3 regions of the Staphylococcus kloosii genome follow, and region 3 is predicted to be linked to each of the others. Evidence: predicted binding sites of a transcription regulator. Region 3 holds the regulator's gene; each other region holds the start of a gene.
The links. Region 3 encodes Rex, which represses fermentation and respiration genes when NADH is low (regulators of the CRP and FNR family bind a similar motif). Its sites were predicted from a motif close to TTGTGAAATATTTCACAA; they were not measured.

Region 1 (5,156 bases), 320 kb from region 3:
GTCAGGTCTTATTTTAATAGAACCAATATGAATATCCTCAGAGCTATCAGTATTTTCACTCAACTCCGTTATCATCGCAGAGCGTCTCAAGATTGCTTTGACACGTGCTACAACTTCTCTAGGCGAAAATGGTTTCGTCATATAATCATCTGCGCCTAATTCTAGACCTAATACGCGATCAAACTCATCATCCTTCGCAGTCAACATCAAGATTGGCACTAAATTTTTATCTGCGCGAATTTGCTTACACACTTCAATACCATCTTTTTTAGGTAACATAACATCTAATACAACTACTTCAGGTTTTACTGCATTAACTTTTGCTAATGCTTCTTCACCATCATAGGCTACTTCTATATTGTAACCAGCTTGTTCTAAATTATATTTAAGCAACGTTACAATTGATTGTTCGTCATCAACTACAAGTACTGTTTGAGACATAACGTACCTCCATTAATATATTTACATCGTAATTATAACCTAAATAGTCATAAAAATAACACAATTGACATTGATTTACATAATCTTAACATTTACTTAATTTTGCTCTTACAAAAATTTGAAATATAAAAGAAGCACTCCCTGAATAATCAAGGAGTGCTCATCACAAAACAAACTATAACTAGTCTTTTATTTAACTTAAACAGTTATTAGCTTAAGTTTTTAATTAACTCGTCTGCGAATTGTGAAGTTGAAACTTCTTCTGCACCGTCCATTAAACGTGCAAAGTCATAAGTAACAACTTTAGACGCAATTGTTTTTTCAATTGAATCAGTAATTTTATCTGCAGCTTCTTGCCATCCTAAGTGTTCTAACATTAATACGGCACTTAAGATTTCAGAAGATGGGTTTACTTTGTTTTGGTCAGCATATTTAGGAGCAGTACCATGAGTAGCTTCGAAAATTGCATGCCCGCTTTCATAGTTAATATTAGCTCCTGGAGCGATACCAATACCGCCAACTTGTGCTGCTAATGCATCTGATACATAGTCACCATTCAAGTTCATTGTAGCAACTACATCATGATCTGCTGGACGTGTAAGAATTTGTTGTAAGAAGATATCAGCAATTGAATCTTTGATGATAATTTTGCCTTCTTGTTCAGCTTTATCTTGAGCAGCGTTAGCTTCGTCCTTACCTTGTTCTTCAACGATTTGGTCATATTGTTGCCAAGTGAATACTTTGTCAGCAAATTCATTATGAGCAACGTCATAACCCCATTGTTTGAAAGCACCTTCAGTAAATTTCATGATGTTACCTTTGTGTACTAATGTAACAGATTTACGGTTATTATCTAATGCATATTGGATAGCTGCACGTACTAAACGTTCAGTACCTTCTTTAGATACTGGTTTAATACCGATACCTGAAGTTTCTGGGAAGCGAATGTTTTTAGCGCCCATTTCGTTTTGTAAGAAATCAACAACTTTTTTAACTTCTGAAGTACCTTCTTTAAATTCAATACCAGCATAAATATCTTCTGTGTTTTCACGGAAAATAACCATGTCAGTTTCTTCTGGTCTTTTAACAGGTGAAGGTACACCTTTGAACCAACGAACTGGTCTTAAACAAGTGAATAAGTCTAATTCTTGACGTAAAGCTACGTTTAACGAACGAATACCGCCACCGATTGGTGTAGTTAAAGGTCCTTTAATAGCAATTAAATATTCTTCGATTGCTTCTAATGTTTCTTTAGGTAACCATTCGCCTGTTTCATCGTAAGCTTTTTGACCAGCTAATACTTCTTTCCAGTCAATTTTCTTTTCGCCATTATAAGCTTTTTCTACGGCAGCATCGATAACTCTGCTTGCTGCTTTCCAGATGTCTGGACCAATGCCGTCACCAATAATATATGGAATTGTTGGTTCATTTGGTACTGATAAACCGTCGTTGTTTTTTACAATTTTGTTTCCTGCCATTTCAAAAAACCTCCGAATATTTTAGTCTATAATAATTATTATTTATTATCTTTCTTCAATTGGTACATAAGTTCTGTTAACTTCACCTACATAATGAGCTCTTGGACGCATAATTCTATTATCTTCATATTGTTCAAGAATGTGTGCAATCCAACCTGAAGTTCTACTTACAGCAAAAATTGGTGTGAATAAGTCATGTTCAATGTTAAGACTGTGATATACAGTAGCACTGAAAAAGTCTACATTTGCAATTAAACCTTTTTCTTTTTTCATTTTGTCTGCAATTTTCACAGAAATATCAAATAACTGACTTTGACCAGTTTCATTTGTAATTTTTCTGCTCATTTCTTTTAAGAACTTCGCTCTTGGGTCACCGTCTTTATAAACACGGTGTCCGAAGCCCATGATTTTTTCTTTGTTTTTGATTTTGTTGTCGATATATTCATCAACTTCATCTTCTGATTTAACTTCAGCTAACATGCTCATTACACGTTCATTTGCCCCGCCGTGTAAAGGTCCTTTTAATGAACCAACAGCAGCTACAATACCTGAATACATATCAGATAATGATGATACAGCACATCTTGCTGTAAATGTTGATGCATTAAATTCGTGGTCAGCATGTAATACTAACGCTTTGTTAAATGCTTCAACTTCGATGTCAGTAGGTAATTCTCCTCTTAACATATACAAGAAGTTTCCTGCATAGTTTAAGTCTTTATTTGGTTTAACTGGATCTTTACCTTCTCTCACACGAGCAAAAGCAGTTACTAATGAAGCGATTTTCGCTTGAATGCGAATACCTCGCTCTAATGTTTCTGTATCGTCTTCTGCTTCAGCTTTAGGATCAAAGTGAGCAATGTAAGATACTGAAGTTCTTAAAGCAGTCATAGGATGCACATTATCTGTAGCATATTCCTTAAAGTGACTATACACTCTAGGATTTAACTCCATATAACTTAATAGTTTTTCTTTTAAAGTTTTAAGTTCTTCAGCGTTTGGTAATCGATAATGCCATAATAAAAAGATTATTTCTTCGAATTCAGCATTATTCGCTAAATCATCTATGTCATAGCCCGCATATGTTAATTGACTGTCGATGATTGAACTAACTTTAGTTTCGGCAGCTAGAACCCCTTCTAAGCCTTTTTGTACGTTTGCCATATTTAATTCCCCTTTTCTATTTCGTTATGAAATGGCTTACAAAAACTATTATATCCAATCAAAGATGATTTGTGAATATATAAAGCCATAATTCTTATTAACCTCATAAGAAATTTATTAAACCTAATCGCTACTTTAAATAATTCACAAATATATTGTTTGTTATATCTATATTCTAATATTTATAAGCTATTACTTCAATTTATCTAAGAATTTAATTTAATTATCGTATATGATAACTAAATATGAATTATAACCTGTAAAATTACATATTAAATTTTAAAAATAGTTGTAAAATCCTTAATTGAATTGCATAATTGATACTAGATAAACAAAGGAGAAATGCACATGAAAAAACAAGTATTAGACAGAGAACTTAGTAATCGACATGTTCAACTAATTGCTATAGGGGGAGCAATTGGTACTGGATTATTCTTGGGAGCAGGACAAACGATTGCATTAACAGGTCCTTCCATTTTACTTACCTATATCATTATTGGTTTTATGTTATTTATGTTTATGCGAGGTTTAGGGGAAATTCTGGTTTCCAATACAGGATTTAAATCTTTCGCAGATGTAACTAATGAATATATAGGACCTTTTGCAGGTTTTGTTACGGGGTGGACTTATTGGTTATGCTGGATTATAACTGGTATGGCAGAAGTTACAGCCGTTGCCAAATACATAAGTTTTTGGTTTCCACAAATACCCAATTGGATTAGCGCACTATTTTGTGTACTTATCTTAATGTCATTTAATTTATTAAGCGCCAAATTATTTGGTGAATTAGAATTTTGGTTCGCAATTATTAAAATCGTTACAATTATTGCCTTAATTGTTGTCGGTGCAATCATGATTATCATGGCATACAAAACACAATTTGGTCATGCCTCACTGACTAATTTATATAACAATGGTATTTTCCCGAAAGGCGTAAGTGGCTTTATGATGTCATTCCAAATGGCATTATTCTCATTCGTCGGTATCGAATTAATTGGTGTTACAGCCGGTGAAACAAAAGATCCTAAAGTAACAATACCAAGAGCTATCAACAGTGTGCCGATTCGTATCATTATTTTCTATGTCGGATCGTTAGCAGTTATTATGTCTATCGTTCCTTGGGCACAAGTAAATCCAGAAGAAAGCCCATTCGTTAGACTATTTGCACTTATAGGTATTCCTTTTGCTGCTGGATTAATTAACTTTGTAGTGTTAACTGCCGCAGCATCATCTTGTAACAGCGGTATCTTTTCAAATAGTAGAATGCTTTTTGGTTTATCTAACCAAGATCAAGCACCGCCTATGTTTAAAAATAAAAACAAAAATGGTGTACCACATATTGCAATTATTGCGTCATCATTTTTATTATTAATCGCTGCTTTACTAAATTATATTATTCCGAACGCAACACAAGTATTCACTTATGTTACAACGTTATCTACAGTATTATTCCTTGTAGTATGGGGATTAATTACAGTAGCGTATATTAATTATCATAAGCGTAATCCAGAAAACCATAAAAATGCTGACTATAAATTATTTGGTGGCAAATATATGGCCTATGCTATCTTAGTATTTTTCTTCTTAGTATTCTGCTTATTATTTGTTAACGTAGAAACTCGAAGAGCTGTATATATTACACCTATCTGGCTTGTTATTTTAGGCCTTATGTATCTTAGATACAAAAATGCTATTAGAAATACTAAAAAGTAAATTTATAGTTCAAACTAAAAACAACTCATTTCACACTGACGAACTCAGTGAAGTGAGTTGCTTTTTTATGTTTTTGGTCGCATTGCTGCTTTCTTTTTGGTTTATGCTAATGTAATTGCTTATCCCTATTAGTTCTTTCTTATCATACACCTTAATGTTAAGTCACTTCTTGCTTACTAACAAAAATAACGTCAATCTCTATATTCTTTATAGAGATTGACGTTAATTATTAGTAAAACTTACTTATATATTATAGTACGTTAGCATAACCTTCGAATACTTTACCTTGGTTAGCATCAACAGTGACTAAGTTATCGCTTTGTAATTCAGTTGTAGCATTTTCAACACCAACAATTGTTG
Region 2 (5,156 bases), 930 kb from region 3:
TATAAACCTCAGGGTGCCCCCATACCCAGAAGAAGTTTGCCCAAAGCATTGGCATACCACCATGCGCAACTGAGAAGAATGCAGTGTCAAAGATTCTATCAGTTGTGAATAATGCTAATGCAACAGTTAATACTGGGAAAGCCAAAATAACGATTAAAGCTGTGATGAAAGTCGTCACAGTAAACATTGGCATTTCCATAAATTTCATTGTTGGTGTTTTACATCTAAGGATAGTAACGAAGAAGTTAATACCCGTCATTAATGTACCAAGACCAGAAATCTGGATTGCTACTAGATAGTAGTTAACACCTGGTCCTGGACTGAACTCACCTGCGAGAGGTGCGTAGTTAGTCCAACCTGCTGCAGGAGAACCACCAACGATAAATGATAAGTTGAACAGTAACATTCCTGAGAAGAATAACCAGAAACTTACGTTGTTTAGTACAGGGAAGGCTACGTCTCGAGCACCAATTTGTAATGGTACTACTACGTTCCATAATCCGAAGATAAATGGCATAGCCATAAAGATAATCATGATAACACCATGTGTACTAAAGATTTCGTTATAGTGGTTAGACTCTAAAAACTTGTTGTCTGGTAATGTTAATTGAGTACGAATTAATAACGCATCAATACCACCACGCACGAACATTAGTACAGCACAGATGATATACATAGCACCGATTTTTTTATGGTCAATAGATGTGAACCATTCTCTGTATAGATATTTCCATAATTTAAAGTACGTAATTACTGCCACTAAAGCGATAATCATAAATGGGGCACCAATTTGTGCCATTGTGATCATCCAGTTACCGTGAACGAGTAATTGATCCCATGGAAAATTCATTAATGTCCACCTCCATGTTCATGGTCTTTTTTCTCAATTTCAGAAGCTTTTTTATCTTTAGCTCCTTTAGAGATTTTTTCCATTTCATCCATATTATGTGATTCATTATCTTTGAATTCACTATTATATGGTTGGTTGTTGCGTAAAATCATTTTCTTCATACCATGACGTTCATAGTTAGCATTTGTAATTTGTGGTTTACGTTTTGGTTTGTCCGGTTTGCTTAAGACGTCTTCTTTAATTTGTTTTTCACTATTAAAGTTAGGGTCTTTTTGTACGTAGTTATAACGTTTATAAGCGTAGAATACGTACTCAGGATCAGCAGCCGGATCCACAAATGCCATGTGCGTACCACTGAAAGTTAGATTTTTGTTTTCAGTCGTAGGTAAAAGTTGCTTGTCGAAAGTATCTTGATCTAATACTTTTTTCTTCTTAGCATCTTTAACCCAGTCATTAAACTTGCTTTGGCTTACAGAATGTACATCGAATGTTTGTCGAGCAAATCCTTCACCATTAAAGTTTGAGTTACGACCTCTAAACGTTCCAGTTTTATCCGCTGTTAACGTCCAATCCATAGTCATACCTGTCATAGCGTATTTTTGACCACCAAGTTGTGGAATCCAGAAGCTTGTCATCATATCCATTGATTGGAGTTTAAATACGACTGGACGATCTTTAGGGATTGTTAAATGGTTAACAGTTTCAATTTTTTCATCTGGATAACTAAAGAACCATTTGTAACCAGCACTTGTTGCATAAACTACAAGTGGGTCGTCCTTTTTCTCTGGTGGTTTTTCATATTGGTACAATGATTTGACCGTAGGTATTGCTAAGGCAACAACAATTATAATTGGAACAATAAACCATATTGCTTCGATTAATGAATTGTGATGCATCTTACCAGATTCTTTATTATTACCTAATCTATACTTGATTAAGAATAAAGCGAACATGATAAGTACAACAGCAATAATTACGAGCATGAAGATAATTGAATAGATAATCAAAAACTTCGAGTCGCTTGCCATTGGCCCTTTTGGGTTTAAAACTTCTACATTAGAACAACCACTAAGTAAAATTAGTGAGCCAAATAGTAGAAGCAAAGACTTAAATTTTGACACTTTTTTTGACCTCCTAATACTACAATTGTAGGGCTTACCATCAATTTTAAGATATTCCGCGATATTTACAAGTGTTTGTGGTAAAAAAATTATTGTAAAATTAAAACAACCCCAACAGAATCAACGTCTGGTGGGGGATGAAAGATTTGTTAAAATTATGTGTACATTTTGTGAAAATCGTCAAAATTGAAAGAATCATGACAAAAGGCGTCATTCCATTGATAAACGTTATCAATTAGAGTGTTCCACAAGTTTTATGTATTTTACTTTACTTCTATATAGCGTACTGATTTTTCGACAGCGCCATTTGAATCTTGAACTTTATATTCTACTTTATATTTACCTTCTTTATTTGTATCGACATAACCATTTACTTTAATTTTATCTGTTAGGTCACCATCTTCTTTATCAAAAGCATGCACACCATTTAATAAGTTATAGTCGTTTCCTTTTTTTACAATTGTGTCTTTAGCACCTTTTATTTCTGGCATTGAATTATCTGTTGCTTCAGCATTTAAGTTAGGCGTTACTAACGTCGCAGATACGCCGATAGCTGATAATGATTGTAATAATTTATTCATGACGTTTACCTCCGTATGAAAACTGACCTTAAGTTTAAATTAACTATAGCCTATATTTATATATAAGACATCGTACTATGGTCCTAAAATCATCTTAGAAGGTAAAGTTTAGTTTATAATTAGAATCTAGTAAATACATGTAACAAATTTTTAACAAAATAAGGTGGTTAATTAATATTATTAAAAGTGGTAGGGGAACTATATACATAGTTGATGAGATTTATGTACCTGTATTAATAAATGTTAATTAACTTCTATATTATATGAGAAAGTATTTTAGAATTAAGAAAATGTAAATTAAATGCATTAAATTAAATAAAACAAGAAAAAACGTCAATTTCTATATTATTTCAATAGAAATTGACGTTTACGTTAAGTCAGACTAATTTTTATCTTGGACTCTATTATATAGTAAAAGATGGATTTATTTAATCCCTCTACGCATTTTTTCAGCTAATAAAGTGTTATTAAGTACCATTGTAATAGTCATTGGGCCTACGCCTCCAGGTACCGGTGTGATTGCACCAGCTATTTCTTTAACGTCCTCATAATCAACGTCACCTTTTAATTTTCCATTTTCGTCAGGCGTATTACCGACATCGATTACTACTGCGCCTTCCTTCACATCATCTTTCGATACGATGCCAGGTTGACCAACTGCACTTACTATAATATCTGCATTTTTAAGATGGCTATGCATGTCCTTAGTTTTTGAATGCATTATTGTAACAGTTGCATTTTTTTGAAGTAATAATTTATAAACAGGTTGACCGACAATATGGCTACGGCCAATGATAATTGCTTCTTTACCTTCGATTTCAATGTCAGCGTGGCTTAATAATTCCATAATACCTAACGGTGTACATGGTACAAAAGTTTGTTCATCTATATAAAGTTTACCAATGTTTGTCGGATGGAAACCATCAACATCTTTATCAGGATTAATTGACTCGATTATTTTTTGTTCACTAACTTGTTTTGGTAAAGGAACTTGGACTAAGATCCCACTAACACTATCATCTTCATTTAAACGCTTTAGTTCGTTTAATACTTCTTCTTCAGAAGTAGATTCATCTAAATGTACGATTTCTGAAATCATACCAAGTTTTTCTGCAGCTTTCTTTTTAGAATTAACGTAGCTTTGGCTTGCACCGTCATTACCTACTAAAATAACTGATAATTTAGGAGTGAAACCTTGCTCTTTCAATGATTCAACTTCTTCTTTCAACTTCTGTCTATAATCTTTCGCAATTTGTTTACCATCTAATATTTTGGCAACCATTATATAATTCCTCCTTCGAATAACAAACTTTACCTTAACTTTATAACATAAAAAGTTGTTAATATTAAGCAAAAAACGTAAATTCAATACAAAATTACAGTTAAAGTTCGATTTTTGATTGAAAATACATGATTTTGTTGTTATGCTATATCTGTAATATACATCTTCAAGTACTAACATTTCAAATTTTTGAAAGGGTGTTCAGATTGAAAGTGGCAGTAATTATGGGTAGTTCATCTGATTGGGATATTATGCAAGAAAGCTGCAAAATGCTCGATACTTTTGAAATACCGTACGATAAAAAGGTTGTTTCAGCACATCGTACGCCTGACTTAATGTACGACTTTGCCAATAATGCACGTCAAAATGAGTATGACGTTATTATTGCAGGCGCTGGTGGAGCAGCACATCTACCGGGAATGGTTGCTTCAATGACGACTTTACCGGTTATTGGTGTTCCTATAGAATCTAAAAGTTTAAAAGGTTTAGATTCATTACTATCGATTGTGCAAATGCCGGGAGGTATACCAGTAGCAACGACAGCGATCGGCAAAGCAGGTGCTAAAAATGCTGGTATCCTTGCAGCCAGAATGCTTAGTATTAAAGATAAACACGTAGAACAGCAGTTAACACAATATAAACAATCTCTAGAAGAGAAAGTGGGGGAAATGCAGCGTGAAATTGACTAACTTACATTTTGGTTCGACGATAGGAATTATCGGAGGCGGCCAATTAGGTAAAATGATGGCACAATCAGCACAAAAAATGGGTTACAAAGTAATCGTTCTAGATCCAGATAAAGCGTGTCCGTGTCAATATGTAGCGCATGACTTCATCAATGCAAATTATAATGATATTGATGCATTAAATGAATTAGGTCGTCGTTCAGACGTAATTACATATGAATTCGAAAATATTTCTGCACCTCAATTAAAAGAGCTTGTTACTAAATATAATATCCCACAAGGATACGAAGCGATTGAGTTGTTGCAAGACCGTTTGACTGAAAAACAAACATTGCAACAAGCAAATACACAAATCGTTCCTTTTTTACGTGTTTCTTCTACTGATGAACTTGAACATGCAGTCGAAGCGCTCGGTTATCCATTTATTCTTAAAACAAGATTTGGTGGTTACGATGGCAAGGGACAAATATTAGTAAAAGATAAGACTTTCTTAGATGAAGCGCGTCAACTTATATCGCAACATGAATGTGTTGCGGAACAATATTTACAATTGAAACAAGAATTATCTTTAACAGTTACGATTGGTAGCAATCAAAGTGTTACTTTCTTCCCATTACAAGAAAACGAACACAGAGA
Region 3 (5,156 bases):
GTTTTATCGTCAATCAATGCGTATGTATCATAATCATCTTTGTATAATTCATATTGATAATCATGTCGACTATTAGGCCTTGTAAATCGTTCTAATGGTTTGATGTGCTCCCATAAAGTAGGTAATTCATTTTTGAGTCTAATGCTATTTACGATTTCAGTAATGATAACTAATAAAATACTAGCTACTATTAATGCGAGTATAAGCCACAGAATAGTTGGCATGGTATAACTGCTCCTTTTTATATCTAGTCTTTGAGTTAATTGTGTCATTTATTATATTTTGGCGCAAGGTTATGTGAAATTTATAGTAATTAATATGTCAATAGGGAACGTGCGTACTTATTAACAATTAGTGTATAAACTGTGGATAAGTTATGGAAAAAGCTGTGGATTAGGTTGAATAGTTAAAAATACGGGGGAAATATAGTAACATATTACTTGTGGATAACTAGGATAACTTTGTGGATAGCCTTTATTAACGTAATTAAGATGTGAATAAAAAAGTTAATAAAAAAAGGAGGGCAAATGAGTTATTTCATTTGCGCCCCTTTTTTTAAATGCACTATAAGTTAAGATTCCTGTAAATCTTCCCATTCAGTCATAGCATGTTCTAATTTTTGTTCGGTTTTTTCTTTTTCAAGTGCGAGTTCATTTGATTTTGATGGATCATTGTATATTTCTGGTGATAGTAACTGTTCTTCTATTTCAGTGATTTTATTTTCGTAAGTTTCTATATCGCTCTCATATTGAGCTATTTTACGCTCTCTTTGACGTTGTTCTTTTTTCTGTTCTTTTTGAGAGAGATATGAATTAGTATTGTTGTTTTCTTCAAACGATGGATTTTGTGTTTCTTCAAGATTTGCTTGTTGCGCTGCTAGTGCATGTTGTTCGGCGATTTTATCTAAATAATACTGATAGTCACCGATATACAAGCTGCCGCCTGAACGATCTAAATCAAATATTTTATTAGCTAATTGATTAATAAAGTAACGATCATGTGACACGAAAATAATTGTGCCATCAAAATCTTGTAGCGCTTGTTCTAACATTTCTTTCGAATCAATATCAAGGTGGTTGGTAGGTTCGTCTAGTATTAATACGTTATTGCGTTCTAACATTAATAATGCAAGTTGAAGCCTTGCTTTTTCGCCACCTGATAAATCGTTAATAATTTTCTTAACATCTTCTTGTACAAATAAGAAACGGCCAAGAACGGCTCTAATGTCCTTTTCATTCATAGTCGAGTATTGATCCCATACATAATCGAGAATTGTTTTAGTAGACTTGAATTCGGCTTGCTTTTGATCATAGTAACCAACTTTTAAATTGGCTCCAGTCGTAATATCCCCAGCTAGTGCATGTTGCTTTTCAGCGATTGTTTTAATAAGTGTTGATTTACCTATACCATTTGGGCCAATTATTGCGATATGATCACCCTTAGTTACTTCTAATGAAATAGGTTCAGTTATAGGTTCTTCATAACCAATTTCTAATTGTTTAATATGAAATACATCATTACCAGTGTTGCGATCAAAATCAAAAGTAATATTGGCGCTGCGCGCATCAATAAGTGGTTTATCAATTGTTTGCATTTTTTCTAAAGTCTTGCGCCTACTTTTGGCCATACCCGAAGTAGAGGCTCTAGCAATATTTTTATCGACAAATGTTTCAAGTTTTTTAATCTCTGCTTGTTGTTTTTCGTATTCTTGCATTCGTTTTGCATAATATTTGTCACGTTGTTCGATAAATTGAGCATAGTTTCCTTGATAATGTTGTACATCACCTAAGGCTACATCATAAATTTGATTAACAATTTTATCTAAGAAATATCTGTCGTGACTGATAATGACGATAGCGCCCTTAAAGTAATTTAAATAACCCTCTAACCATTCTGTCGTTTCCATATCAAGATGGTTGGTAGGCTCATCTAATAACAGTAAATCTGGTTCACTAAGTAACATTTGAGCTAATGATAAACGCGTCTTTTGACCACCACTAAAATCATTAATAGGACGATCAAAATCCGCTTCCTCAAAGTTTAAACCATGCAATACAGTTTTTATTTTACTTTCATATTGATAACCTTCTAGTTGTTCAAATTGGTTAGATAGGCTTTCGTACTTTTCGAGATGCTCTTTATAGTCATCACTATCAAAATCATCTGCATGTTGAGCCAACCAATCAGTTTCATTATTCATTTGTTGTCCAAGTTTTTTTATATGTTCAAATGGTTTCGACATTTCTTGAATAACTGTTGAAGTTGTATTTAATGTCATTTGTTGCGTTAAATAACCTAATTTTAAATTTTTGATTTTTGAAATATGTCCATCATCATATCCTTCAACACCAGCAATTATTTTCATTAATGTCGATTTGCCGGCACCATTTCTACCAACAATACCGATACGTTCACCGGTTTTAATTTCTACATTTACATCGTTAAAAATGTCTTCACCATCGAAAGATTTTGATATATCGTTTAGTTGTAATAATATCATGTTTTGTGCACCTCACTAATAGTTCTATTTTACCGTATATAGGTGTTAGATAAAACTACGATTGTTTATTTTTCTATTTTATTCATGTATAATATTGTGGTAATTGATTACATTTATAACTTTGTATATTTTCGTATTAATAGGGGGACTTAATTTTGGCGCATCAAAGTGATAAAATTCCTCGTGCTACATTAAAGCGTTTACCTTTATATTATAGATTTGTGAATACTTTAAAATCAAAAGGCATAGATAGAGTGAATTCAAAAACGATTAGTGAGGGTCTAAATATAGATTCAGCTACTATTCGTCGTGATTTTTCATATTTTGGAGAATTAGGTAAAAAAGGATACGGTTACAACATAGATAGTTTGTTGAACTTCTTTAAACATGAAATAAACGAAAATAATGAAATAAAAATTGCCATCGTTGGAGTTGGTAATTTGGGGAAAGCATTATTAAATTTTAATTTTTCTATTCATGATGAAATGACAATAACAGAAGCCTTCGATATACGTGAAGATGTTATAGGCACTAAAGTTGGCAATGTTAAGGTTAAGCATTATAACGATATAGCAACTATATTAAAAGAAGAAGAAATCGATGTTGTTATTCTTACTACAAATGAAAATGCAGCGCAACAAGTAACGGATCAATTAGTACAAACAGGTGTGAAAGGTATATTGAATTTCACGCCGACAAGAGTTCATACCCCAGGAGACGTACAAGTCCATCATATTGACCTAGGCATAGAATTACAGTCTTTATTATTCTTTATGCGCAACTACGGGGACAAATAAACAGTTAAGTTACCTTATGAGATAATGTCTGCCAGATACTATCTCATAAGGTAACTTTTTTAATTTTAAAACTTTTGCTTATTAAATAACTGTTCAAAAGATTTAAATTATGCAATTGCTACGTATAAAAAAATCTCGATTACAATATTATTACAAATTATCAAATGCTCTTGAAAAGACGAATGAAATCTAATATTATTATTCTTATTAATTTAATCGGAAAAGAGGGATTTATTTGGTGTGGTTAGTAATTAGTGGACTCATCGTTGGAGCGTTATTAGGTTTTGTTATGCAACGTACACGCTTCTGTTTAGCAGGCGGTTTCCGAGATATGTATATTCAGAAAAGTAATAAAATGTTTTATGCTTTATTAATAGCTATATCTGTACAAAGTATTGGATTACTTGTCTTAACATCTACAGGCGTCGTTACAATACCTACAGAATCATACCCTATCATTGGGACAGTTATCGGATCATTTATTTTTGGTATAGGGATGATTTTATCAGGAGGATGTGCAACGGGTACTTGGTATCGTGCCGGTGAAGGTTTAATAGGTAGTTGGATTGCATTAGTGTTATATGGTTTCACTGCTGCAGTTACAAAATTCGGCTTGCTTTTACCTGTAATGGATAAAGTTAATAAACCGACAAATGTTAATGCAAGTATGGCACAAACGACAGGTATTCCTATGTGGGTTTGGGTTTTATTATTGGTGATTGTAACTGTATTTTTCGTAACTAAAACATTACGCAAGCCAAAAGTTGCTGTACCAACTTTAAAACGTAAATTTACAGGCATACGTTACTACTTATTTGAGAAAAAATATCATCCTTTCGTTGCAGCTATCGTAGTTGGTTTAATTGCTTTATTAGCATGGCCAGCAAGTGAAGCAACAGGTCGAATGGACGGCTTAGGTATTACTACACCTTCAGCTAACTTAGTTCAATTTTTAATTAGTGGTGACGTTAAACTATTAGACTGGGGCGTATTTTTAGTCTTAGGTATCTTTTTAGGTTCTTATGTTGCTGCTAAAGGATCAAGAGAATTCAAATGGAGATTACCAGATAAAAAGACAATTAGAAATAGCGTATTTGGTGGTATGTGCATGGGCTTTGGTGCATCTGTAGCAGGAGGTTGTTCAATCGGTAACGGTTTAGTATCAACTGCCACAATGTCATGGCAAGGTTGGATTGCCTTAGCTTCAATGATTTTAGGTGCATGGTTTATGAGTTACTTTATCTTTATTAGACCTATGAAAAAAGCTCAAAAAGAACAAAGCACTTCAGCAAATAGTGCGCATTTAAGTGGTCAAACACAAACAACATAATAGGGAGGAAAATAAATTATGGTATATGAATTAGGAACTGTAGGAATGGTATGTCCATTCCCATTAATAGAAGCTCAGAAAAAAATGGTAACTTTAGATAATGGAGACGAATTAAAGATTGATTTTGACTGCACGCAAGCAACTGAAGCTATCCCTAACTGGGCAGCTGAACAAGGATATCCAGTGACAAACTATGAACAGTTAGATGATGCATCTTGGACTATCACAATTCAAAAAGCATAAGCAATATTAACTCGGCTATTGTATAATAGCCGAGTTTTTTGTATCTATGTATGTCTTTAACCCCAGCAAGATGATACACTATAAATTAAAAGTTTACATATTCAAACGTCATAGCTAAGTCGTTTAAATGTAAAAAATTTTGTCTTTTACAACAATATCAATTTATCGAATGATATTATATATATTGTCGATAACTGAAGCTAGCGTAAAACATAAAATTTATAAGTGAATAATATATACATATGAGTTGATACATTTATTGTAGACCAATCACTAGAGTGGCCAT

Region 1: the regulator Rex is predicted to act here: its motif matches at 3,216-3,233, upstream of C7J89_RS07455 (citrate synthase).
Region 2: the regulator Rex is predicted to act here: its motif matches at 2,140-2,157, upstream of qoxA (cytochrome aa3 quinol oxidase subunit II).

Annotation. Positions count from the first base shown of each region.
Region 1 is NZ_CP027846.1:1,490,769-1,495,924, reverse strand. It holds gene C7J89_RS07465 (response regulator transcription factor) at 1-441, opposite strand, end outside; gene icd (NADP-dependent isocitrate dehydrogenase) at 651-1,919, opposite strand; gene C7J89_RS07455 (citrate synthase) at 1,965-3,083, opposite strand; gene C7J89_RS07450 (amino acid permease) at 3,432-4,796, shown strand; gene pyk (pyruvate kinase) at 5,047-5,156, opposite strand, start outside.
Region 2 is NZ_CP027846.1:2,103,357-2,108,512, reverse strand. It holds gene qoxB (cytochrome aa3 quinol oxidase subunit I) at 1-850, opposite strand, end outside; gene qoxA (cytochrome aa3 quinol oxidase subunit II) at 850-1,971, opposite strand; gene C7J89_RS10415 (immunoglobulin-like domain-containing protein) at 2,235-2,552, opposite strand; gene folD (bifunctional methylenetetrahydrofolate dehydrogenase/methenyltetrahydrofolate cyclohydrolase FolD) at 2,977-3,834, opposite strand; gene purE (5-(carboxyamino)imidazole ribonucleotide mutase) at 4,041-4,523, shown strand; gene purK (5-(carboxyamino)imidazole ribonucleotide synthase) at 4,510-5,156, shown strand, end outside.
Region 3 is NZ_CP027846.1:1,173,680-1,178,835, forward strand. It holds gene C7J89_RS05730 (MutS-related protein) at 1-224, opposite strand, end outside; gene C7J89_RS05735 (ABC-F family ATP-binding cassette domain-containing protein) at 572-2,500, opposite strand; gene C7J89_RS05740 (redox-sensing transcriptional repressor Rex) at 2,656-3,297, shown strand; gene C7J89_RS05745 (YeeE/YedE family protein) at 3,533-4,627, shown strand; gene C7J89_RS05750 (sulfurtransferase TusA family protein) at 4,646-4,870, shown strand.